3 regions of the Cupriavidus sp. F041 genome follow, and region 1 is predicted to be linked to each of the others. Evidence: predicted binding sites of a transcription regulator. Region 1 holds the regulator's gene; each other region holds the start of a gene.
The links. The regulator FNR, encoded in region 1, switches genes on or off when oxygen is low (the NO sensors DNR and NnrR bind a similar motif). The targets are predictions, from matches to a motif close to TTGATNNNNATCAA.

Region 1 (7,629 bases):
CCGCCACCCATGCCACCCATGCCACCCATACCGCCCATCGGGCCCATGGGTCCGTTCGTGCCTCGGCTGCCCCGACCACCGCCGCGCCCCGGACCACCAGGACCACGCGGGGAACCCGCCGCGCCACCACCAAACTTCGTGGTATGCGAGGTGAGCAGCGTCGGGCCGCCGATATAACCCATCGAGGTCTGCATCGGATCGGGCTGACCGCGGCCTGCGCCACTACCGCGCGGGCCATTATTCCTGTTGACGCGCGGCAGGCCATCCATGCCGGTCGGCATCGGCATGCCGGCAATGGCTGCCTCGGTGCGCTGCTGGCGACCGCCCACCTTTGTGCCACCTCTGGGGCCGCCATCACCCTTGCCGGGCGCCTTCAAGCCGATGGACGCCATCAGCGCGCGCACGTCATCCGCGGCGAGTTCTTGCCAGCGGCCGCGCTTAAGGCCGCGGGGCAGCAGGAACTGACCGTACCGGGTGCGAATCAGGCGCGACACGGTCAGGCCAACGGCCTCGAACATGCGGCGCACTTCGCGATTGCGGCCTTCGGTCAGCGCGACGTGATACCAGTGGTTGATGCCCTCGCCACCGCCATCGGCGATACGCAGGAAATTGGCTTCACCATCGTCAAGCTTGATGCCGTGCAGCAGGCGCTGGCGATCCGCCTCCGCCAGTTCGCCCAGCGTGCGGACCGCATACTCGCGCTCCACGCCATAGCGCGGATGCATGAACTTGTTGGCGATATCGCCCGAGGAGGTAAAGATCAGCAGCCCTTCGGTGTTGAAGTCCAGGCGGCCCACGGCCACCCATTTCCCTGCCTTGATGCGCGGCAGGCTATCGAACACGGTCGGACGGCCTTCTGGATCCGACTGGCTGACGATCTCGCCCGCCGGCTTGTGGTAAAGCAGCACGCGCGGCGGCTTGGTCGACACACGGCGATGGATCAGCTTGCCGTTGACGCGGACCTGGTCGGCCGGCAGGATGCGTTGTCCAATATGGGCCGGCAGGCCATTGACAGAAACACGCCCCTGCAGGATCAGTTCCTCCATCTCGCGGCGCGAACCCAGGCCGCCCTCAGCGAGCACTTTGTGCAGCTTGGGCGCATCGTCATCGGCCGAGAGCTCTCGCACCGGCTTTACCTTGGCGCGCGCACCGCTGGTATCTTCCTGGTCGTACTGGCCGGAGATGACAAAACGGAACAGGTCTTCGCCACTCGCGGCCGCAGCTGCGGGTGCCTTCTCGGGCACACCCGGAGCCTGGCGCTGCGCGCCGCCCCTGCCTTTGTTTCCCTTGCCTGCCTGACGCGGACCACCCTGCTGCCCCTCGGCACTGCCGCGCCTGGCCGCGCCCTGCGGCTGCTGGCCTTGCTGCGGTTTGCGCTTGCGCGCTCCGTTGGGGTTGGCGCGGGCACCGTCGCGCTGGCGCTCGCCAGTGGCTTCGCTCGCGCCTTCGGCAGTGTCGCCGCTGAACGCGCGGCGGCCTCGCGGCGCCGGGCGTTCGCCCTGCTGCTCACCGGCCTGCACGGACTCGCCTTCGGCGGGCTTGCGCTTGCCGCGCGTACGCCCCTTTCTCACGCCATCACCACGCCCGGCTTGCGCGTCCGGTGCGGCTCCCGCGTCCGGACCGCCAGCGGAGGCAAGTGCATCGCCTTCCGCGGCACGCCCGCCGTCGCGGTCCTGCGTAGCCTGGCGGCGCGTGGCCACCAGATTGCGCAGGCCACGGCGCAGGCCCTTGCGGCGCGGCGCGCCTTCGGCGCCATTGCCGGCATCGCCGGCCGGCGTATCCGCCTGGCGGACGTCTTGATCAACAGAATCGGACAAGGTATTCACATTCGGATGTTGCATGGTGTTCAGTTGGACACGCGCTCGTCGTGCTCGCTGGGGTGCGCCGGATTCGTCTTGGACGCCCCCGGGACTTCGGACTCCTGCTCGCCGGAGGCCACTTGCTTGTGGTAACCGTTGGCGGGCGCTTCCGTTTGCTCATTTGCTTCGCCGTCATCGACGGCATCCTCCACGGCCGTGCCGTCAAGCCGCGCCCCCATGGGCTCGGCGGACACCAGTTCGCTCTCCGGCTCATCATCCGGGTCGGACACCGCGGGTACTTCTGCCTCGGGCACGGCTTGCGCCTGCACCGAGGCTTCCTTCTTTTCAAATGCTTCTACCAGTTCGGCGATGCCATCCGTGGCACCAGCATCGAGGACACCAGGAACGGACCGGGTCAATTCGCCAGCTTCAGACACATCGGCGACGGGCGCGCCAGCGTCGCCCGCAGCCTCCTCGCCGGCCTCGGCTTCACCCCCGCCGGCATCCGCGAACGCTTCTTCGTCGCTTCCGGCCGGCAGAGCAGGCACGGTGCCCAGGGGCTCGAAATCGATGGGCTCCTGGTTCAGCAGCGCGGCTTGCGTCTGCGCCTGGACATCCTCCAGCGGCGGCAACTCGTCTAGCGTGCGCAGGCCAAGATCATCAAGGAAGTGCTTGGTGGTGGCGTACAAGGCCGGCCGGCCCGGCACGTCGCGGTAGCCGATCACCTCGATCCAGCTACGGTCCTCGAGCTTCTTCACGACTTCGGTGCTCACCGCAACACCGCGGATTTCCTCGATATCGCCCCGGGTGACCGGCTGCCGGTAGGCGATGATCGCCAGCGTCTCCATGACCGCGCGGGAATATTTCGGCGGTTTTTCAGGATTCAGTCGGTCCAGGTATTCGCGCATGACGGGACGGCTCTGAAAGCGCCAGCCGCTGGCCAGCGCCACGAGTTCCACGCCGCGCTGCTCCCAGTCGCGGCGCAGCTCTTCCAGCAGCACCCGAATGGTGTCGGCACCGACGTCGTCGGCAAAAAGCCGGCGCAAGTCATTGACGCGCAAGGGTTCCTGCGCACAGATCAGCGCGGTCTCGAGGACGATCTTCGCCTCTTGGGTATTCATGTGATTGCGTGCAGCCTGTCTTTGCACCTGCGCCCCGGACAAACCCGGACGCACTGGAGATTGCGGGTTCAGCGGTTGGAATTGCCACCGCCATCTGACCGCGCAGCCAACCGCAATGCTTGATGCATGCAGTCGTGCGCTTTCTTTTTTGCATCGGGTGCCGGACCTGCCCGGCAGGAGATCGCCCGGCCACCGGCTTTACCTGCCGGTCGACGGAGCCCTTGCGTCGCGCCTTCCCCCTGATGTGGCGGACCTGTCCGGCACGACGTCCGTCGCTCCGGGTGCAAGAAAAATACGGATATCGGGCCTGCTTGGCCTATTTCACCCCGCCCTGCCGTGGCTGGTCTTTTGAACCAAATAATCTTTTGAACCGGACGGCGGATTGGGAACGGTCCCTGGCGGTAATACGTGCTCGAGGGTTCCTGGCATGCATCCCTGAGTGCGAATGCTACCTGACGATGCCACGATGAAATACGCTGCGCGATATCGCTGTTCTTGCGATTGTATGGCATTCCCTGGCAAACCTGCAACCGATTCGCACAGGCATCTGCCCGGCAAAGTGCGCAATGCGCCATGAAGCGGCGTATCAGAAGACCAGACAGAAGCCGTGCGCGGCCAGCGTCTCTGGTAAAAGCAGCGCGCGCGCCACCCCGACCACACCAAAGGCAACCACCGCCAAACCGGCAACGGTACGTACCGCCGGGCGGCGCGACCACTGCCTGAGGTAGCCGGACAGGCCCGAGATAACCAACAGGTTTGGCAAAGTGCCCAGTCCGAACACGGCCATCACCAGCGCCCCCGAAGGGGCGTTCCCGGCCAGCAGCGCCATCGCCAGGGCGCCATAGACCATGCCGCATGGTACCAGCCCCCAGGCCAGCCCCATGCCGTAGCGGCGCAGCAGCCGCCCCTGTGGCAGGCCCATGGGCGCCAGGCGCGCGCCCACGGCGGCAAAAACCCGGAGCAAACCGCCAGCGCCGCGCGCGGCAAACCGCTCCAGCCAGGCAGCCCCCACGACGCGCCCGCGCAACATCCATAAGCCCGACATGACCAGCATCATGCTGCCGATCCCGAACAGCCAGCGCTGCAGCGGCAGGTACTGGGCCTTCCAGACACCGGCGCCCAAGGTACCCAGCAAGGCACCCAACAGCGCATACATGCTCAGCCGCCCGGCGTGCATCACCAGGAGTTCGAGCAGCCAGTGGCCTGGCTGGCGCAGGATGATGGCCGGCACACGGGCCGTGCCGCCCTGCTCGGCGGCAAGCGCAATCCCGCCGCACATGGCCGCGCAATGCACACCGCCTAGCAAAGCCAGGGTAAAAACGCTGAAGAGCACGCCTACGGTCAACTTCTCCTCCCAATCACATCCCCTGGCGCGGTAAAATGCGCCCTACGCGCCCCCGCGACTCCAAGAGGCGCTATCAACATGAAGCCCGGCGCCCGCGCACATCCGCGCAATCGCGAATCATGACGACGGGCACGGCAGGCGGCGCCACGCAGATGGCAGGCCCCGCCAGACCCGCGCCAGGCTAATGTGGATAGCGCTTCCAACCGACAGCTCTCAACGTCAAGCTTTCAACTCAATGCGCCTGCCACACGCGCTTGAGTGATTGCGCTAAACCGACAGGCCCCAATTGCTAACATCCATTCCCATTACCGAGATGTCGCCCCGCTGCTCCACTTGCTCGCTGGGACAGCTCTGCCTGCCCGTCGGCATGTCGCAGCAGGACCTCGAAAAAATGGATTCGCTGGTGCAGGAGCGCGTGCGCGTACGCAAGGGCGAGACCCTGTACCGCCTCGGCGATCCGCTCACCGCCGTCTATGCGATCCGCTTCGGCACGCTCAAAACCCACCTGACGATGGAAGATGGCCGCTCGCAGATCACGGGCTTCCACCTCCCCGGCGAAGTCGTCGGGCTCGACGGCCTTGGCGAAATGCAGCACGCATCCGACGCCACCGCCCTTGAGGATACCGAAGTTTGCGTGGTGCGCTTCGGCGACCTCCAGTCGCTGTCCGGTTCGCTCCCGTCGTTGCAACACCAGTTCATGCGGCTGATGAGCAAGGAAATCTCGCAGGACCAGGTGATGCTGATCACGCTGGGCTCGATGCGCGCCGAAGAGCGCCTTGCCGCCTTCCTGATCAACCTTTCGGAGCGCCTTTCCGCGCGCGGCTATTCGGCCTCCGAGTTCGTCCTGCGCATGAGCCGCGAGGAGATCGGCAGCTACCTCGGGCTCAAGCTCGAAACCGTCAGCCGCCTGTTCTCCCGTTTTGCGGAAGCCGGGCTGATCCAGATCCGCCAGCGGCACGTCAAGCTGGTCGACATGACAGGCATCAAGCAGATCATCAACAAGTCCTGCTAGTCCGGCAGGCATCGACCGGCCGCGCGGAGCTTCCCGGCTCCGGCGGCATTGGCGGCCGCCTTGCCTTCCTTGCGTTGTGCCAATGCCACGCCGCGCCGGCCTGGCCACGGCACCCCTGCTCCGCCGCCCCCTGCCCCGCAGCGCGAAGACGCGCATCGCGCTCACTCCAGTTCGTCTGTCTCCGCCAGCCGCGTGGGCATGGTGTAAAGCGTCAGGCCACTCGACAGCGAACAGAGCACCCACGCTATCAGGAAGCTCACTGTGTAAACCGCCTCCCGCGACGCCTCGACCGGCTGTCCGAAGAAGCGCAGATCGCCGGGATCGACCACCGAAAACACCAGAGCGGTCGTCAGCCCGGCTACCAGGAAGCCGGGCCATAGCACCCACATCAGCCAGCGCAGTCTCATGGTCACCTCGCCTGCGCCGTGGCCGGCGCAGCTTGCCGCCCGATACCGCTACCCGCCTTCTCGACCACCAGCCCGTGCCGCGATACGCCATCGACAACGGGCGGGTCCGGGTGCGTCATAGCCAGCCAGATCGTGACCCCGCAGGCCACCATCGCCAGCAAGGGCCCGCTCATCAGCAGCCATGGCCAGGGTTCCTTCCACCAGGGATTGCTTTGCTGCATCATCAGGCCTCCTCTAGATTTCTCGGTTCAAAGATTGCGCGGTACGATGAAGCTGGTGCCCTGGCTGATTTCCGCGCCGCCCCCACTGTCATCTCCTGTCGCGGTGACCGTCACCTGGATCTTGTGCGTGCCCCGGCCAGCGGCTTCGATCGGCACGCGCACGCGAATCGGAATCAGGCGGTTTGAGGTGGGCTCGAGATTGCCCGCAGCGTGATCATATTCCACGGCCAGGCCCTTCAGGTCATCACTGTCCGCGCGGATGGCCACATGCATCGGCGCCTCGGTCGTGTTGATCAGTTGCAGGCGATAGACGTTCTCGATCCAGCGCCCCTCCACTTCCCTGCCCAGCGCGCCGCGGTCGCGGATGATATCGACCTTGAGCGGCGTGCGCATGGCCAGCGACACCGTGAAGCCGGCAACCAGGGCCAGCCAGATCACGGAGTACACCACCGTGCGCGGCCGGAACAGACGCTTGCGCGCCTCCGCCTCGGGCAGCACGCTGCGCATGGCGTTCTCCGAGGTGTAGCGGATCAGCCCGCGCGGATACGCCATCTTGTCCATGACCTGGTTGCAGGCGTCGATGCAGGCGCCGCAACCTATGCAGTCGTACTGCAGGCCGTCGCGAATATCGATGCCGGTGGGACAGACCTGCACGCAGATGCTGCAGTTCACGCAATCGCCCAGGCCGGCGGCCTGGTGGTCCACCTTGCGCGAGCGGCTGCCGCGCGGCTCGCCGCGGCCCACGTCATACGTCACCACATACGTGTCGCGATCGACCATCACGCTCTGGAAGCGTGCATAAGGACACATGTACTTGCACACCTGCTCGCGCATGAAGCCGGCGTTGCCCCAGGTGGCGAAGGCGTAGAACAGCATCCAGAACGTTTGCCACGGCCCCAGCGACAGGCTGAGCACGTGGCCGCCCAACTCGCGAATGGGCGAGAAGTACCCTACGAAGGTAAAGCCGGTCCACAGCGCGATCACGATCCAGAGTGTGTGCTTGGTGGCCTTGAGCCGCAGCTTGCGCGCGCTCCACGGATCGCCATCCAGGCGGATGCGGGCAAAGCGATCGCCTTCCACATGCCGCTCGATCCACATGAAGATCTCGGTGTACACCGTCTGCGGACAGGCATAGCCGCAGAACAGGCGACCCGCGATCGCCGTGAACAGGAACAGCGAGAGCGCGGAAATCACCAGCAGCACGGACAGGTAGATCACATCCTGCGGCCAGAGCACCAGGCCGAAGATGTAGAACTTGCGCGCGCCGAGATCGAACAGCATGGCCTGGCGGCCGTTCCATTGCAGCCAGGGCATGCCATAGAAGAACAGCTGGGTCAGGACCACCATCCAGACCCGCCAGCTCGAAAACGCACCTGTGACCGAGCGCGGATAGATCTTGCGGCGGACTTCGTACAGGGTTTCATCCGAGGTTTCCCCATCGCCCGTGGCGGATGCGGGCTCGCGAAGAGGCCCCCAGGCGGCTCCGTGCTTTCTCAGCGGTTCCGGTTCCGGGGCATTCATGGGCGATCACCCCCAGCGGCACGCAGGCTCCACATGCAGGCGTCGCGGTTCATTGCCCGCTCCCCGAGGGGGCCGCCCCATTGTTCGACAGTCCCCAGACATAGGCCGTCAGCATGCGGATGCGCTCCGGCGTCAGGATTTCCTCGTGTGCCGGCATGTGGTTGTTGTGACCCTTCAGGATGGCATCGACGATGTTTGCCTCC
Region 2 (7,629 bases), 180 kb from region 1:
TACGTCCGTTCGCGGCTTCCACCTGGTCCGCGAAGGCGCGCAGGTCCTGCAGTGCCGCCCCGCTGGCCACCTCGCTCTGGCGCAGCGCCAGTACCGGCGACGGCGGCGCCGAGGCCAGGCGGGAAACTTCCTCCGCCGCCCTGAAGGCGCCTTGCCGCGCCATCACGCAGATTATCGAAGTCTCGCAGAGCAGCGGCAGGTGGTCGCGCAGGAAACTGCGCATGGGAGCGGCCACGTGGCCGACCCAGATAGGTGCGACGATGACAAGCCGCTGGCACTCGTCCAGCGCCGGGCCGGCGTAGCGGTAACTCACGTGCCGGTGCAGCAGGATATCGAACACGCAGCGCGCATCGCCCAGCAAGCCGGAGCGGCCGGTCTGGTCGCTGACCTCCGCGAGCGGCCAGCCCGAGTACGCCGCCAGTTCTTCCGCGGCCTGCCGGGCCGTTCCTGTGCGCGAGTAATAGACGATCAGGACGTTTTCCATCAATGGCTCCTCAACTCTGGATCCGGGTAATCCGCGTGCCGACCAGCGACAGGTTGATCATGATGCCGCCGTTGGTGAGCACAAAGCCGGCGATGTCGCCCCGCACGGTATGACTATCCACGCTGGCTCCGATACCCAGGCTCAGGATCGACACCGATCCGTCCACGCCCACCGCCCAGCCCTGGCTGGCACGAAAGCGCTCGAGCGCGTACTCCGTGAGGAATACCAGCACGACTGCCTTGGATCCCATGCCCGCCTGCGCCCCCAGCGAGGCGCCGACGAGCCGGTAGTAGGCCTTGTCCCCGCCCGCACCGCGCATCATGCCGTCGCCCTGCTCCACGCCCGCCACCGCGCCGCCGGCGAGTATATGAGGAAAGACCAGCACGCCGCTGGCCTTGCCCACCAAAACCTGCGCGCCGGGATTGCGCGCGTACAGACGCACCAGCACGGCTTCGCAGCGCGTATCGAGCTCGTCAGCGTCCAGCACGTGCTTGTCGGGAGCGGCCGGCACGCCTGCTGCGCAGTACAACACGGCCGCCCCGGCGATCGCCTGGCATGCCAGGCGCCGCCGCCTGCCGCCTGCCGGCAGCCGGCAACGCAGGTCTCATGGCCCAACCTTCATCTGGTCCACCACCTGGGTCACCCCCGGCGCGGACCATGCCGTCTCGCGGGCCGCGCGGATCTCGGCCCAGTTGCGCAGCGTTCCGGACAGCGTGACCGTGCCTCCGGCGACGCTGATGCGCAGGCGCGCGGCATCGGAGATTGCCTGACGCGAGAGCGCATTGGTAATACGCTGGGCAAGATCGTCCGGGATGATCGTCGGACGCACGCTGATGCCGTTGGCAATGCTGGCCACTCCGCGCACCTGCCGCACCATGTCGGTGGCAGCCGCGCGCTGGTACCCGTGGTCCACCTCGCCCGTCAGCGTGACGGCGCCATGCTCTACCGTCACCTGGATCGCGTCGGCGGGCACGGCGGCGTTCCACAGTAGCGCGTTCTCGATCCCACGCGCGATATCGGCATCCGGCCGCTGATCTTCGGGCGACAGGCGCACCTCGAGCGCGACAACCAGTGCGCCCACGCCGGATACGCGCCGCACCGCTTCTTCCACCGCATGCTTCGCGGCGAAGCTATCGAGCTGGCCGCTCAAGGTCACCACGCCGTCACTGACCTGGACGCCGATGCCCTCGGCACGGATTTCCGGATCCCACTCCAGTTCCTCGCAGACGTCTTGCTTGAGCTGCGTATCGCTCTTCATCGCGCTCCCCTGTCCGTTCGTGAACCGCGCCGGCGCCTAATGTGACATCAGGACCGGCACCGTCATGGTGTCCAGCAAGGTCCGGGTGACGCCGCCCAGCACCAGCTCGCGCAGGCGGCCGCGGCCGTACGCGCCCATCACCACCAGATCAGCGCCAGAATCCGCCGCGCGGGAGAGCAACAGCTCGCCGATCGCCAGGTCCGAGCCTGCCTGGCAGTACTCAATATCGGCACGGACCCCGTGGTTCGCCAGCGCGGCCACGGCGTGGCCCGGCAGACTCGCATCGGCGCGCGCGCCGGCGCCTTGCGCGCAAAGCACCTTGGCCTCCCCGCCGGCGATCAGCGGCATGGCGTCGTGCAAGGCACGTGTGGCTTCGCGTCCACCGTTCCACGCCACCATGGCACGCGCGCCCGGCACAGCGAACTTGCCGGCGAATGGAACGACAAGGACCGGCCTGCCGCCGTCGAGGACGATGGTCTCCAGAAACTGGGTCGCGACAAAGCTGTCCGGGTCGGCCGGATCGTATTGCCCCGCGACGACAAGATCGGCCTCGCGCACTTCGCGCAGCGCCGTCACGAGGGGATCGCCTTCCACCGCGCGCCATTCGGTCTCCACGCCCAGGTCGTGCGTTGCCGCCTGAAAGCGTTGGCGCACGTCATTGCGCGAGTCGTCACGCCGCTGACGGTCTTCATCGATATAGCCAGGGGCGCCCTCCATCAGGGAGTACCAGGCGACATCCGGCATAAAGCCGGCAAACAGCCCGATCAGCCGGGCATGGCGGGCCACGGCGAGGCGGGCAGCGATTTCAAGCCGGTCCATCGCGCGTGGACTGGTGTCCAGGTGGACCATGATGCTGGTGTATTCCATGACATTCCTGCGCAGTTGGTGAACCTGCAACCAGTCTAGGAAGCGCCTGGAGGCGGCCATTGATTCAGGTCAAGCCAGCTACCACGCTTATGCCCCTACCCTCCGTTACGCCGGCCTTGCGCCGGCGTTCTCCGCGGCCGGGGGCGCATGCACCAGCAGTACCGGCTGGCGGCATTGCCGGACCAGCCCCTCCGCCACGCTGCCCATCAGCAGGCGCCGCATGCCGCGTCGCCCGTGCGTGCCCACCACGATCAACTCGGCACGCGTTTGTTGCGCCGCCTGCTCGATCGCGCTGGCGACGTCGCCCAGCGCCAGCGGCTCGTCCACGATCAGCGTCTTGCATGCCACCTGCTGCGCAGCGGCCTTGGCCTTGGCCTCGTCCAGCAGAGACTGCCCGCCTTCGAGCAGGCTGGTGCGCAGGTCTGTCAGGTCGACATAGCCGACCTCGTACCTGAGGTAGCTGTTATCGATGACATGCACCACGGTGACTTCCGAGCCCATCGCGGCGGCCAGGTGGAGAGCCTCCGCCAGCGCCCGGTCGGCCGATTCGCTGCCATCCACGGCAACCAGGATCTTGCTGTACATCATCTACCTCCCGCACCCGCGGCGAGCCCGCTTTAGACAATTCCAGTCTGGGCGTCAGCGCGAAGTCCATGTTGATTTGGATCATGGCTTGCGCAGCTTTCCGGCAGCACCGCCTTGCGTGCCCCCTTGCGTGCCCCCTTGACGTGGATCAGGCGCCGGCGGCCGGCATGGCCTAGCATGGAATCCGGGCGCCTCATGGTGCGGCCGCGGAGGATGGCAATATGCAGGATTCAATGCGCGCGATGATCTTCGACGGCGCCGGACCGGTTCTGCGCCTGGCACGTGTGCCGGTACCGCGTCCGGGCCCTGGCGAGGTCCGTATCGCCGTAAGCACCTGTGGCGTGTGCCGCACCGACCTGCACATTCTCGACGGCGAACTCGCGCACCCCAAAAACGCGCTGATTCCCGGACACGAGATCGTCGGCAGGATCGAGTCCTGCGGCGAAGGCGTGAGCGGCCTCGCCCCTGGCGACCGTGTCGGCGTGCCCTGGCTCGGGCAGACCTGCGGGCACTGCGGCTTCTGCGCGGCGCAGCGCGAAAACCTGTGCGACACGCCCCAGTTCACCGGCTATACGCGCGACGGCGGCTATGCCGAGTACGTCGTGGCAGACAGCCGCTATTGCTTCTCCATCCCGGAACGCTACGACGACGTGCATGCAGCGCCCCTGCTGTGCGCGGGCCTGATCGGCTACCGCACGCTGCGCATGGCCGGAGACGCGCGGCGTATCGGCATCTACGGCTTCGGCGCGGCGGCCCACCTGGTGACGCAGATCGCAGTGGCGCAGCAGCGCGAAGTCTTCGCCTTCACGCGGCCCGGCGACGACGCCGCCTGCCAGCTCGCCCGCGACACCGGAGCCTGCTGGACGGGTCCCAGCGACCAGCCCGCGCCACGGCCGCTCGATGCCGCGCTGATTTTCGCGCCGGTCGGCGCGCTGGTGCCGATGGCGCTGCAGGCCGTCGCCAAGGGTGGCACGGTGGTTTGCGGCGGCATCCACATGAGCGACATCCCTGGCTTTCCGTATCGCCTGCTATGGGAGGAGCGGTCGATCGTGTCGGTGGCCAACCTCACGCGCGGAGACGGCCTCGAATTGATGGGGATCGCACAGGCCACGCCGCTGCGCACCACCACCACCGTCTATCCGCTGGAGCAGGCGGGTGCCGCGCTGGACGACCTGCGCGCGGGCCGCCTGGCCGGCGCGGCGGTATTGCGCGTCGCCCAGGCTGCTTGACGTACGTCAATACGCCAACTGTGCCGCGCCTTATGCTGCTGGTGGACGCGGCGCCCATGCGCGCCCGCCTTGCGACATCCAGCCCGGAGGCACCGATCATGTACCAGAAAATTCTGCTCGCGGTGGACGGCAGCCGTTCTTCGGAACTTGCCCTGAGCCAGGCCATCACGGTCGCCAAGGCGACCGGCAGCGAGGTAAAGGTGCTCTTCGTGGCGGACGACAGCGATATCCTCTTCTCCGTTGGCAGCTACGATCCCGACAAGGTGATGGAAGGCATCCTTGCCGTGGGGCGCGACGCGCTGGCGGCCGCCGCCACGCGCCTGGCGGAAGCCGGCGTCCCGCATACGACCAAAGTCCTCGAGACTCCCGTTTCCCCCGGGCAGGTCTCCGCTACCATCGTGGAGGAAGCCGATCGCTGGGATGCGGACCTGATCGTGGTCGGCACGCACGGCCGACGCGGCTTCCGGCGCCTGGTCATGGGCAGCGTGGCTGAAGGCGTGGTGCACAAGAGCAACAAGCCGGTGCTGATGGTCCGCAGCGAGATCCCGGAGTGAATCCGCAACGGGGACCGCGGGCTCCATGCCGGCGGCACCTGTCCGCCGTATGGACGATATGGATGGCTGGAATACAGGAACCGATCCTTTGACAAGCACGCCACAGTGACAAGCGCTCCACAGCTAAGGGGCCGACCGCGCCCGACGTTTCCCCGACCGGCCATGCACGGGTTGATGCGTAGCACTTCCTTTTTCCGCCGCAACGGCGCGGCCGTGCGCGGAATCGTGGCCGGCTTGCTGGGCGCGTGGGCCTTGAGCTGCCATGCGGGCACGCTGGCCGCGGACGCCACGCTCTGGTTCTCGCAGGGCCGCCCCTCCACCGAAGCACGGCAGGCGGCCGACATCCTCGCCGCCGCCGCGGCCGACGGGCTGGAACCCCGCGACTATGACGCCGGGGACCTGCGCCGCGCGCTTGGCCAGGCGGCGGACGGACCGCCGCTGGCGCCTGAAGCCTTGAACTTGCTTGACAACAGGCTGACGGCGGCGATGGAACAATATCTCGCCGACCTGCACGGCGGCCGGGTCGATCCCCGCAAAATCCACGAGAATTTTGCCGCGGCGCCGGACGGCCAGTTCAATCCGTCGGCCTACCTGCGCGCAGCCGTCGCCGGGCACGATCTGCCCGAGGCAGTCCTGCGGGCGGCGCCGGCGTTCCCGCTCTATGGCACCCTGCGCGGGGCGCTTGCCCGCTATCGCGCGCTGGCTGGCCATGCGGCCTGGCAGGCACCGCTGCCGCCGCTGCCGGACAGGAAGCTGGTGAGCGGCCAGGCCTACGCCGGCGTGCCGGCGCTGACGCAGCGCCTGATCGCCCTCGGCGACCTGCCCGTGGGCACGCCGGCCCCGGAACGCTACGAAGGCACGATAGTGGATGGCGTCAAGGCGTTCCAGGCCCGCCACGGGCTGGACGCGGACGGCGAGATCGGCGCGGGAACTTTTGCCCAGCTGAATGCGCCGGTCGCCGGCCGGGTACGGCAGATCGAGCTGACACTGGAGCGCCTGCGCTGGACGCCCTTACTGGAGGGCCCGCGCATGATCGTGGTCAACGTGCCGGAGTTCGTGTTGCGTGCCTACGAGGTCCACGACGCCCATGTCCAGGTCAAGGCGGAAATGAGGGTCATCGTCGGCAAGGCGCTCGACACGCGGACACCGCTCTTCAAGGAGGACATGCGGTTTATCGAGTTCAGCCCATACTGGAACGTCCCGCCCTCCATTGCGCGCGCGGAAACCGTGCCAAGGCTGCGCCGCGACCCCGGCTATTTCGAGCGGCAAGGCTTCGAGTTCGTCGGTGGCGACGGCAAGGCGGTGACCACGCTGTCGGCGGCCAGCCTGGACGCCGTCCAGCGCGGGCAACTGCGCATCCGGCAGCGGCCGGGACCGATGAATGCGCTTGGCGACATCAAGTTCATCTTCCCCAACAACGACAATATCTACCTGCATCACACGCCCGCGCCCAGCCTGTTCACGCGCGGCCGGCGCGACCTGAGCCATGGCTGCATCCGTGTCGAGGAGCCGGTGGCGCTGGCCAGCTTTGTGCTGCAGGACACACCCGACTGGACCGAAGCGCGCATCCGCGAGGCCATGGAGCGGGGACAGTCCAGCACGCTGCGGCTGCAACAGCCGCTGCCGGTGGTGCTCGCGTACGGCACTGCCATCGTCAAGGCCGACGGGCGCGTCTATTTCTTCCCCGATATCTACGGGCTCGACAAGGTGCTGGACGAGGCACTGCGGCAACGGTCCGCCAGCCGGCGGACCGTTGCGTCGGCGCCAATGCGCCCACAATTGTCTTACTAGTCCCAGGGAAAAGCGTCCGATGACCAAACCGCCGAGCAAACCCCGCCGCCTGTTCCTGAGCCACACCGGCAAGCTGGCCCTGGCCGGCGCCGTGCTGCCGCTGGCGCCTTTGCCTGCCCTGGCGACGCTGCCGGACGCCCGCAGCCTCGCCTTCGACCACACCCACACCGGCGAGCGCATCGCCGTGGTCTACGCCGTAGGCGAACAGTTCGTGCCCGAGTCGCTGGCCGCGCTCAACCGGTTCCTGCGCGATCACTACTCCGGCGAGGTCGGCGTGATCGACCCGCAACTGTTCGCGCTGCTTTACCGCCTGAAACAAGCACTGTGCTGCGAGGCACCCTTCCAGGTCATCTCCGGCTATCGCAGTCCGGCCACCAACGCGCGCCTGCGCAAGACGCGCGGCGGCGGCGTGGCCAGCCATAGCCTGCATATGGACGGCAAGGCCATCGATATCCGCCTGCCCGGCGTGCCGCTGGCCGACCTGCGCGATGCCGCCCTGTCGCTGCGCGGCGGCGGCGTGGGCTTCTATCCGCAGGAGCAGTTCGTGCATGCGGACACGGGGCGCGTGCGCGACTGGTAATCAGGCGGCCACCCTCGCGCCCCCGTGGTGCACGGGGCCGGATATTGGGGGATTTAAAACAGGTAGCGAAGTGCGCGATGGCTTGCAGGATGACGGCGCTGGCAATCGCTCACCAGCGCCATCCGGACGACTGCCGCATCGGCCTGCCACCGTCGCTGGCAGCAGGCCCTGATGCAGCACACAGCCTACTTGGTCGCGGGCTCCACCGCGATGGCCACGGCCTCCGTATAGACCGCCTGCACCTGGTCGCCCTTCTTGATGTTCTTCAACTGGTCCGGATC
Region 3 (7,629 bases), 2.2 Mb from region 1:
AAGCGCTCCCGACAGGCGGCGCGGCGGATCTTGCCACTCGAGGTCTTCAGGATGCTGTGCGGCGAGACCAGGGCAATGTGGTCGGGAGGCAGGCCCAGCACGTCGATGGCCGTCTTCAGCACCTGCCCGTGCAGCATCCGGCGCGCATGTAGATCCTTCACGGCGGTTTCGGCCATCACCACGATGCGTTCCGTGCCGCTGCTGGGGTCCGGGCAACCGAAAACGGCGACACAGCCCTTGCGCATGCCCGCGATGGCGCCGATCGCCTGCTCGAGCTCGTACGGGTAGATATTGCGGCCGCCGCGCACGATCATCTCCTTGGCGCGGCCGGTGATGAAGACATCATTGCCGGCGACATAGGCGTAATCCCCGGTGTTCACCCAGTCGTGATCAAAGAGCAGGCGCGTCTGCTCCGGATTGCGGAAATACCCGCTGGTAGCCGACGGGCCGCGGAACTGCAGCAGCCCCTCGTGGCGCTCGGCCAACTCGCGCCCGCTGGCATCGACGATGCGCACTTCATGGCCGGGGAGCGGCCGGCCGCAGGCGGGGAACTCCAGCACATCGCTATCCTGCTCCGCCGCGGCGACTGCCCTGGCGGCGCGCATGAATTCGGTCCGGCCGATGCGATCGACCAGCAGGCCGCGGTCCAACGGGGGAAAGCTCAGGCCCAGCGAGGCCTCCGCCAGCCCATACACGGGGGAAATGGCCTCCGGGCGCAGGCCGTAGCGTACAAAGCGCTGCGCAAAGGCGCGCATGGTCTGCACGCTTACCGGCTCGGCACCATTGAAGGCGAAGCGCCAACTACCCAGGTCAAGTCCGGCCAGCGCCGCATCGGCCAGCTTGCGCAGACAGAGTTCATAGGCAAAGTTGGGGCCGCCCGACAGCGTGCCCCGATACTTGTGGATCGCCCAGAGCCAGCGCTCTGGCCGCGCAAGGAAAGCCAGCGGCGACATCACGACCAGGGGATAGGCGTAGTAGAGGCTGCCCAGCCACGCCCCGATCAGCCCCATATCGTGGTACAGCGGCAGCCAGCTGACGAAGACATCCTGGGAGCCAACGCCCAGGGCCTGCCCCATGGCCCGCAGGTTGGCCAGCAGGTTGGCGTGGGTCAGGACGACGCCCTTGGGCGAGCCGGTGCTGCCAGAGGTGTACTGCAGCAGGGCGATATCGTGCGCACGCACGATCGCGTGCACCGGCGCGCCGCCGCCCGTGCAAGCCTCCAGTTCCGTCGGCGTCACCACGTCGTGCAGCGTACCGGTGCTGGCCTTGAGCAGTGCGGCCAGCGGCTTGGCTTGCGCGACGGTGACCAGGATGGGTGCCTGGGCATTGGCCAGGATGCCGGCATGGCGCTGCAGATGATCGCCGATCTGCGCCAGCCGCGCCGGCGGATAGAGCGGAACGGGGATGCCACCGGCAATTAGCACGGCGCAGAAACTGTAGAAGTACTCAGGGCTGGTGGGCAGCATGATGGCCACGGCCGTGCCCGGACGCAGACCCCGTTCGGCCAGCCCCGTGGCCATGGCCGTCGCGCGCTGGTGCAGTTGGGCAAAGCTGATCGGGATGTCGTCGCTGCTGCCGTCCTGCAGGATAATATGAGTGCGGGCCGGATGGCGGCGCAGATGCCAGCCGAGCACATCGGTCAAGGTGACGGCACTCTCCGGAGCCTGGGCCGCCGGCAGCGGGCGGGCACGCCGCGGGAGCGATCCGCCCGTGCCAGGGGGCAGATCCTTGGCGGCCATCAAGGCACGCAGCAGGGCGCGCGGCGTGTCGGCCTGGGCCAGGACTTGCTCGGGCAGGCTGACGCCAAACCGCTGCTCGACGCGGGTGAGGAGTTCGACGCGCGTCAGGCTATCGAAGCCCAGGTCGCCTTCGAGCGTGCTGTCCAGCGAGACCGGCATCTCGGCGGTCCCCTGCTGCTGCACTGCCGACGACATCTCCCGGACAATGTCGAGCAGCGCGTTGTCGTAGCTTTCCCGGGAGGGTGAATTTGGTCCCATGCGCATGGCAGCCGTTCCGTCCAAGCCGGCGGCGCGCCCGCCGCTACTGAGGGAATGCGGCAAATGTGGCGTACAGGGTGCTCGGATAGCGGCACAGAGTGACACACCCTTAAGATAGACCGCCTGCCAGCTTTGTCGAGGCGGGCAGGGCCGGACCCGGCGCGCTTGGCCACTCCGGCGCCGGCTCGCTATCCTTGGAAGTGGCGCAGTTACGGATTCTCAAGGAAGTGCGAGCCATGAAGGAGCACGCCGATCTGGCCGACAGGATTCTGGAGGTCGCGCTGATACTCGCCGAGCGCGGCGGATGGGATGCATTGCATCTCCATGAGATTGCCGCGTCCATGGAGATCGGTCTGGCCGACATTTACCGGCACTACCGGCAGAAGGACGACCTGGCAGAGGCCTGGTTCGGCCGGGCCGACTTCGCGCTGGTTTGCGCAACCCAGCGCGAAGGCTGGCATGGCCTGTCCACGCGCGAGCGCCTCTCGCTAGCCATCCTCGCCTGGCTGGAGGCCCTGGCGCCGCATCGGCGGCTCACCGCAGAGATGCTGCGCTACAAGCTGCAGCCGGAGCACTTGCATCTGCAGGCGCAAGGCCTGCTGCATATCAGCCGCACCGTGCAATGGATCCGGGAGGCCGGCTGCCTGCCGGCGGCCGGCTTGCGCCGGGAGGCGGAAGAGGTCGTGCTGACCGGGATCTTTCTCTCCACATTTGGCGTCTGGCTACACGACCCGTCACCGGAGGCCAGCCGCACGCAGGCCTGGCTGGACCGGCAACTACGGCTTGCCGAGCGGCTGGCCTTGCGCACGCCCGGCGGCGCGGGGGGCGCCCGCCCAATTGCGATGACCATTCGGCAAACTCCGACCGGTCCACATGCGCCCTGGAGGTCGTTTCCCCGCTCCTAGCGGGTGGTCCAGCCGCAGCGAACGAAAACCGTCAAATCCGGCAATGCCAACGACGGATCAACCCCGCTGCAGGCAGCCTCGCGCACACCCGCTCTACGCCGCGTAGCTAACCCTCCACACTCACCCCTCAAAACTATCGCTTGATTAAAGTCATCCAAACAATTCATCGACCGACCGGTCGGTTTATAAATATACTGCGGCATCGCCTCACAGGAAATCTCCATGTACACCCAATCTCTCGATCTCCCGGGCAACGCGCAACCGCCCGGCACTGCGCCGGCCGATACCTCGCCGCAGCAAGCGCATTTCGACGCCCTGATGGCGGCTGACGGCAAGATCGAGGCGCAGGACTGGATGCCAGATGCGTATCGCAAGACGCTGATCCGGCAGATTTCCCAGCACGCGCACTCGGAAATCATCGGCATGCAGCCCGAGGGCAACTGGATCAGCCGGGCCCCGAGCCTGAAGCGCAAGGCGATCCTGCTCGCCAAGGTGCAGGACGAGGGTGGGCATGGCCTGTATCTGTATAGCGCAGCCGAAACGATGGGCGTGTCGCGCGACCAACTGGTCGACGCCCTGCACGCCGGCAAAGCCAAGTACTCGAGCATCTTCAATTACCCCACGCCGACCTGGGCGGACGTGGGCGTGATCGGCTGGCTGGTGGATGGCGCGGCGATCATGAACCAGATCCCGCTGTGCCGTTGCACCTACGGCCCGTACGCCCGCGCCATGATCCGCATCTGCAAGGAGGAGTCCTTCCACCAGCGCCAGGGCTTCGACGCCCTGCTGTCGATGATGAAGGGCACCCAGGCGCAAAAGGACATGGTGCAGCAGGCGGTGGACCGCTGGTGGTGGCCGGTGCTGATGATGTTCGGCCCGAGCGACAAGGACTCCATCCACAGCGGCCAGTCGTTCCAATGGGGCATCAAGCGGATCTCGAATGATGACCTGCGCCAGAAGTTCGTCGATGCGACCGTCGAACAAGCCCGCATCCTCGGCGTGACGCTGCCCGATCCGGACCTGAAGTGGAATGAAGAGCGCAAGGCGCACGACTACGGTGCGATCGACTGGGAAGAATTCTGGCGCGTCGTGAACGGCGACGGGCCTTGCAACAAGGAGCGCCTCGCCACCCGGGTGAAGGCGCACAACGATGGTGCGTGGGTGCGCGAAGCCGCGCTGGCGTATGCCGAAAAACAGGCCGCGCGGGCTCACAAGCAAGCCGCTTGAACAGGAGATGAAGATGAACAAGGAATGGCCGATCTGGGAAGTGTTCGTGCGCAGCAAGCAGGGCCTGGACCACAAGCACTGCGGCAGCCTGCACGCATCCGATGCAAGCGCGGCACTGCGCATGGCGCGCGACGTCTATACGCGCCGGCAGGAAGGCGTGAGCATCTGGGTGGTGCCGTCGGCGGCAATCACGGCGTCCGATCCTGCCGACAAGGAGTCTTTCTTCGAGCCGGCCGGCGACAAGATCTATCGCCATCCGACCTTCTTCGTGCTGCCTGCCGAAATCGACCACATGTAAGACGAGACGCAATGATGAACACGCCCCAACATTTGTCGTACGTGCTGCGCCTGGCCGATAACGCGCTGATCCTCGGCCAGCGCAACAGCGAGTGGTGCAGCCATGGCCCGGCGCTCGAGGAGGACATCGCGCTGGCGAATACCAGCCTCGACCTGATCGGCCAGGCGCGGCTGCTGTACTCGCACGCGGCTACGCTCGACGAAGCGCTGAGCGGCGCGAAGAAAACCGAAGACAGCTACGCCTACTTCCGCTCCGAGCGCGAGTTCGCCAACTACACGATGGTGGAGCTGCCGCACTTCGGGCCGCTCGCCGGCACCGCACGCACCGAGCGCGACTATGCCGTCACGATAGTGCGCAACTTCCTCTACTCCGCGCTGATGGCCCATCTGTGGACGGCATTGCAATCGTCCACCGACGCGCAACTGGCGGCCATCGCCGCGAAATCGCTGAAGGAGACGCGCTATCACCTCAGCCATGCCAGCGAGTGGCTGATCCGTTTCGGCGACGGCACGGCGGAGTCGCACCGGCGCGCACAGGCGGCACTGGATTACCTGATGCCATACACGCGGGAGTTCTTTGCAACCGATGCGGTGGAGATCGCGATGGCCGAGGCCGGCGTCGGCCCCCTGGTGGCGGGCCTCGAACCCGCATGGCAGGCAGACGTTGAGCAGGTCATTGCCCAGGCGACCCTCAAGCTGCCGTCCCCGGTGAAACACGTTACGACCGGCAAGCACGGCGAACATTCGGAACACATGGGCTTCCTGCTTGCCGAAATGCAGTCCCTGGCACGCCAGCATCCCGGCGCTACCTGGTAGATCGCGATGACCGCAGCCACATTGATGCATGCCGACACCACGCTGGAACGCGCCTGGACCGTACTTGAGGCGGTACCGGACCCGGAGATCCCCGTGGTATCGATTCGCGAGCTGGGCATCCTGCGCGACGTGCGCCGCGGCGCCGACGACGCCGTCGAAGTCGTCATCACGCCAACCTATTCGGGGTGCCCGGCGATGTCGCAGATTGCCGAGGATATCGGGCAGGCGCTGGACGCCGCCGGGATCGTCCCCCATCGCATCGTCACCGTGCTTGCCCCTGCGTGGAGCACCGACTGGATGACCAGCGAAGCGCGCGACAAGCTGCGCCGCTACGGCATCGCGCCACCTGCCGGCAACTGCGGCAGCGGCGATGCCCCGCAAGAAAAGACCATCCGCTTCGTGCCTCGCGCAGCTGCCCCGGACAAGCCAGCCTGCCCGCAATGCGGCTCGGTGCACACCGAACTCCTCGCGCAGTTCGGCTCGACGGCATGCAAGGCGCTGTACCGCTGCATCGATTGCCGCGAGCCGTTCGATTACTTCAAACCGTACTGACCGTACTGACCTGGACCGACATTATGGCGACTCCACAATTCCATCCTTTGCGTATCCGCGAGGTACGGCCCGAAACCGCCGATGCCGTGACCGTCTCCTTCGAGGTGCCCGAGGACCTGCGCGACGCGTACCGCTTCACGCAAGGACAATTCGTCACGCTGAAGGCGCACCTCGATGGCGAGGAGACCCGGCGCTCGTATTCGATCTGCGTGGGCGTCACCGACTACGACCGCGATGGCGAACTGCGCATCGGCATCAAGCGCGTGCGCGGCGGGCGCTTTTCGAACTTCGCGTTCGACACGCTGCAGCCTGGCCATGAGATCGAGGTGATGACACCCGATGGCCGCTTCTTCACGCACCTGAACGCCGACCTGTCGCGAACCTACGTGGCGTTCTCGGGCGGCTCGGGCATCACGCCCGTGCTCGCGATCATCAAGACCACGCTTGAGACGGAGCCGACCAGCCGGTTCACGCTGGTGTACGGCAACCGCAGCGTCGACGCGATCATGTTCGCCGAGGAACTGGAAGACCTGAAGAACCGCTATATGAGCCGGTTCTCGCTGTATCACGTGTTGTCCGATGATTTGCAGGAAGTCGAACTGTTCAACGGCGTGCTGGATCAGGAGAAATGCCGGGCATTCCTGGAAACGCTCACGCCGGCCGACGAAATCGATGAGGCGTTCATCTGCGGCCCCGGCCCGATGATGGACGCCGCCGAAGCCGCGCTCAAGGCAGCCGGCGTGGCGCCGGAGAAGGTGCACGTCGAACGCTTCGGCACACCGCTGCCGCAAGCGGGCGTGCCGCCCATCGAAATCACCGACGACATGCCCGCGGCGGACCTGGAAGTGATCATCGACGGCAAGCGGCGCAAGCTGCGGCTGCCTTATGTGGGGGTCAGCGTGCTCGATGTCGGCCTGAAAGCGGGCCTTGCCCTGCCCTATGCCTGCAAGGGCGGTGTGTGCTGCACGTGCCGCGCGAAAGTCCTCGAAGGCGAAGTGAAGATGGAAAAGAACTACACGCTCGAACAACATGAAATCGACGATGGCTTCGTCCTCACCTGCCAATGCCATCCGGTGTCGGATCGGGTTGTCGTCAGCTACGACGAACGGTAAACGGTAATCGAAGTCCTGCAACCTCTAAAAAATACGCCCCCCGCAATGAATCATTCCCTCTTCAGCAAACACGAAAAGACGCTCGAGCGCGCCCTGGAAGCCATCCGGACGCGCGGCTACTGGAGCCCCTTCAACGAGACGCCCAGCCCGCGCGCCTATGGTGAAACGGCCGCCGCCGACGGCGAAGCGGCATTCAAGGCACAGCTTGGCCAGCCCTTCACACTCGATCAACCCGGCAGCAACGGCACGGTCGGCGAAGAGCGCTCGCCATTCGGCCAGGTATTGCATATCGGCTATCCCAAAGCGGATCCGGACGCGCTGATCGCGGCGGCACAGAAGGCGCAGGCACAGTACCGCAAGGCGGGTCCGAAAGCCTGGGTGGGCGTGAGCCTGGAAATCCTGGCGCGGCTGAATCAGGCCAGCTTCGAGATCGCGCACAGCGTCATGCACACCACCGGGCAGGCGTTCATGATGGCGTTCCAGGCTGGCGGCCCGCACGCGCAGGATCGCGCGCTCGAGGCCATCGCCTACGCGTGGGACGCGATGCGCGGCATTCCGGAGACGGCCTACTGGGAAAAGCCGCAGGGCAAGAATCCGCCGCTCGCCATGGAAAAGCGCTTCACCGTCGTGCCGCGCGGCATCGGCCTGGTGATTGGCTGCTGCACGTTTCCCACCTGGAACAGCTATCCGGGCATGTTCGCCGACCTTGCAACCGGCAATGCC

Region 2: the regulator FNR is predicted to act here: its motif matches at 2,669-2,682, upstream of ACZY0R_RS28075 (universal stress protein).
Region 3: the regulator FNR is predicted to act here: its motif matches at 3,043-3,056, upstream of paaA (1,2-phenylacetyl-CoA epoxidase subunit PaaA).

Annotation. Positions count from the first base shown of each region.
Region 1 covers NZ_JBVASY010000002.1:2,503,750-2,511,378, forward strand. The annotation lists gene rluB (23S rRNA pseudouridine(2605) synthase RluB) at 1-1,841, opposite strand, end outside; gene scpB (SMC-Scp complex subunit ScpB) at 1,847-2,920, opposite strand; gene ACZY0R_RS28960 (sulfite exporter TauE/SafE family protein) at 3,507-4,265, opposite strand; gene fnr (fumarate/nitrate reduction transcriptional regulator Fnr) at 4,552-5,277, shown strand; gene ACZY0R_RS28970 (hypothetical protein) at 5,439-5,684, opposite strand; gene ACZY0R_RS28975 (FixH family protein) at 5,687-5,908, opposite strand; gene ccoG (cytochrome c oxidase accessory protein CcoG) at 5,933-7,426, opposite strand; gene ccoP (cytochrome-c oxidase, cbb3-type subunit III) at 7,476-7,629, opposite strand, start outside.
Region 2 covers NZ_JBVASY010000002.1:2,328,526-2,336,154, forward strand. The annotation lists gene ACZY0R_RS28060 (flavodoxin family protein) at 1-484, opposite strand, end outside; gene ACZY0R_RS28065 (lipid-binding SYLF domain-containing protein) at 495-995, opposite strand; gene ACZY0R_RS28070 (BON domain-containing protein) at 1,089-1,742, opposite strand; gene ACZY0R_RS28075 (universal stress protein) at 1,779-2,609, opposite strand; gene ACZY0R_RS28080 (universal stress protein) at 2,715-3,194, opposite strand; gene ACZY0R_RS28085 (zinc-dependent alcohol dehydrogenase family protein) at 3,416-4,423, shown strand; gene ACZY0R_RS28090 (universal stress protein) at 4,522-4,977, shown strand; gene ACZY0R_RS28095 (L,D-transpeptidase family protein) at 5,152-6,768, shown strand; gene mepK (peptidoglycan L,D-endopeptidase MepK) at 6,788-7,348, shown strand; gene ACZY0R_RS28105 (hypothetical protein) at 7,534-7,629, opposite strand, start outside.
Region 3 covers NZ_JBVASY010000002.1:338,319-345,947, reverse strand. The annotation lists gene ACZY0R_RS18640 (AMP-binding protein) at 1-2,003, opposite strand, end outside; gene ACZY0R_RS18635 (TetR family transcriptional regulator) at 2,198-2,902, shown strand; gene paaA (1,2-phenylacetyl-CoA epoxidase subunit PaaA) at 3,125-4,129, shown strand; gene paaB (1,2-phenylacetyl-CoA epoxidase subunit PaaB) at 4,143-4,427, shown strand; gene paaC (1,2-phenylacetyl-CoA epoxidase subunit PaaC) at 4,439-5,242, shown strand; gene paaD (1,2-phenylacetyl-CoA epoxidase subunit PaaD) at 5,249-5,794, shown strand; gene paaE (1,2-phenylacetyl-CoA epoxidase subunit PaaE) at 5,818-6,906, shown strand; gene paaN (phenylacetic acid degradation protein PaaN) at 6,952-7,629, shown strand, end outside.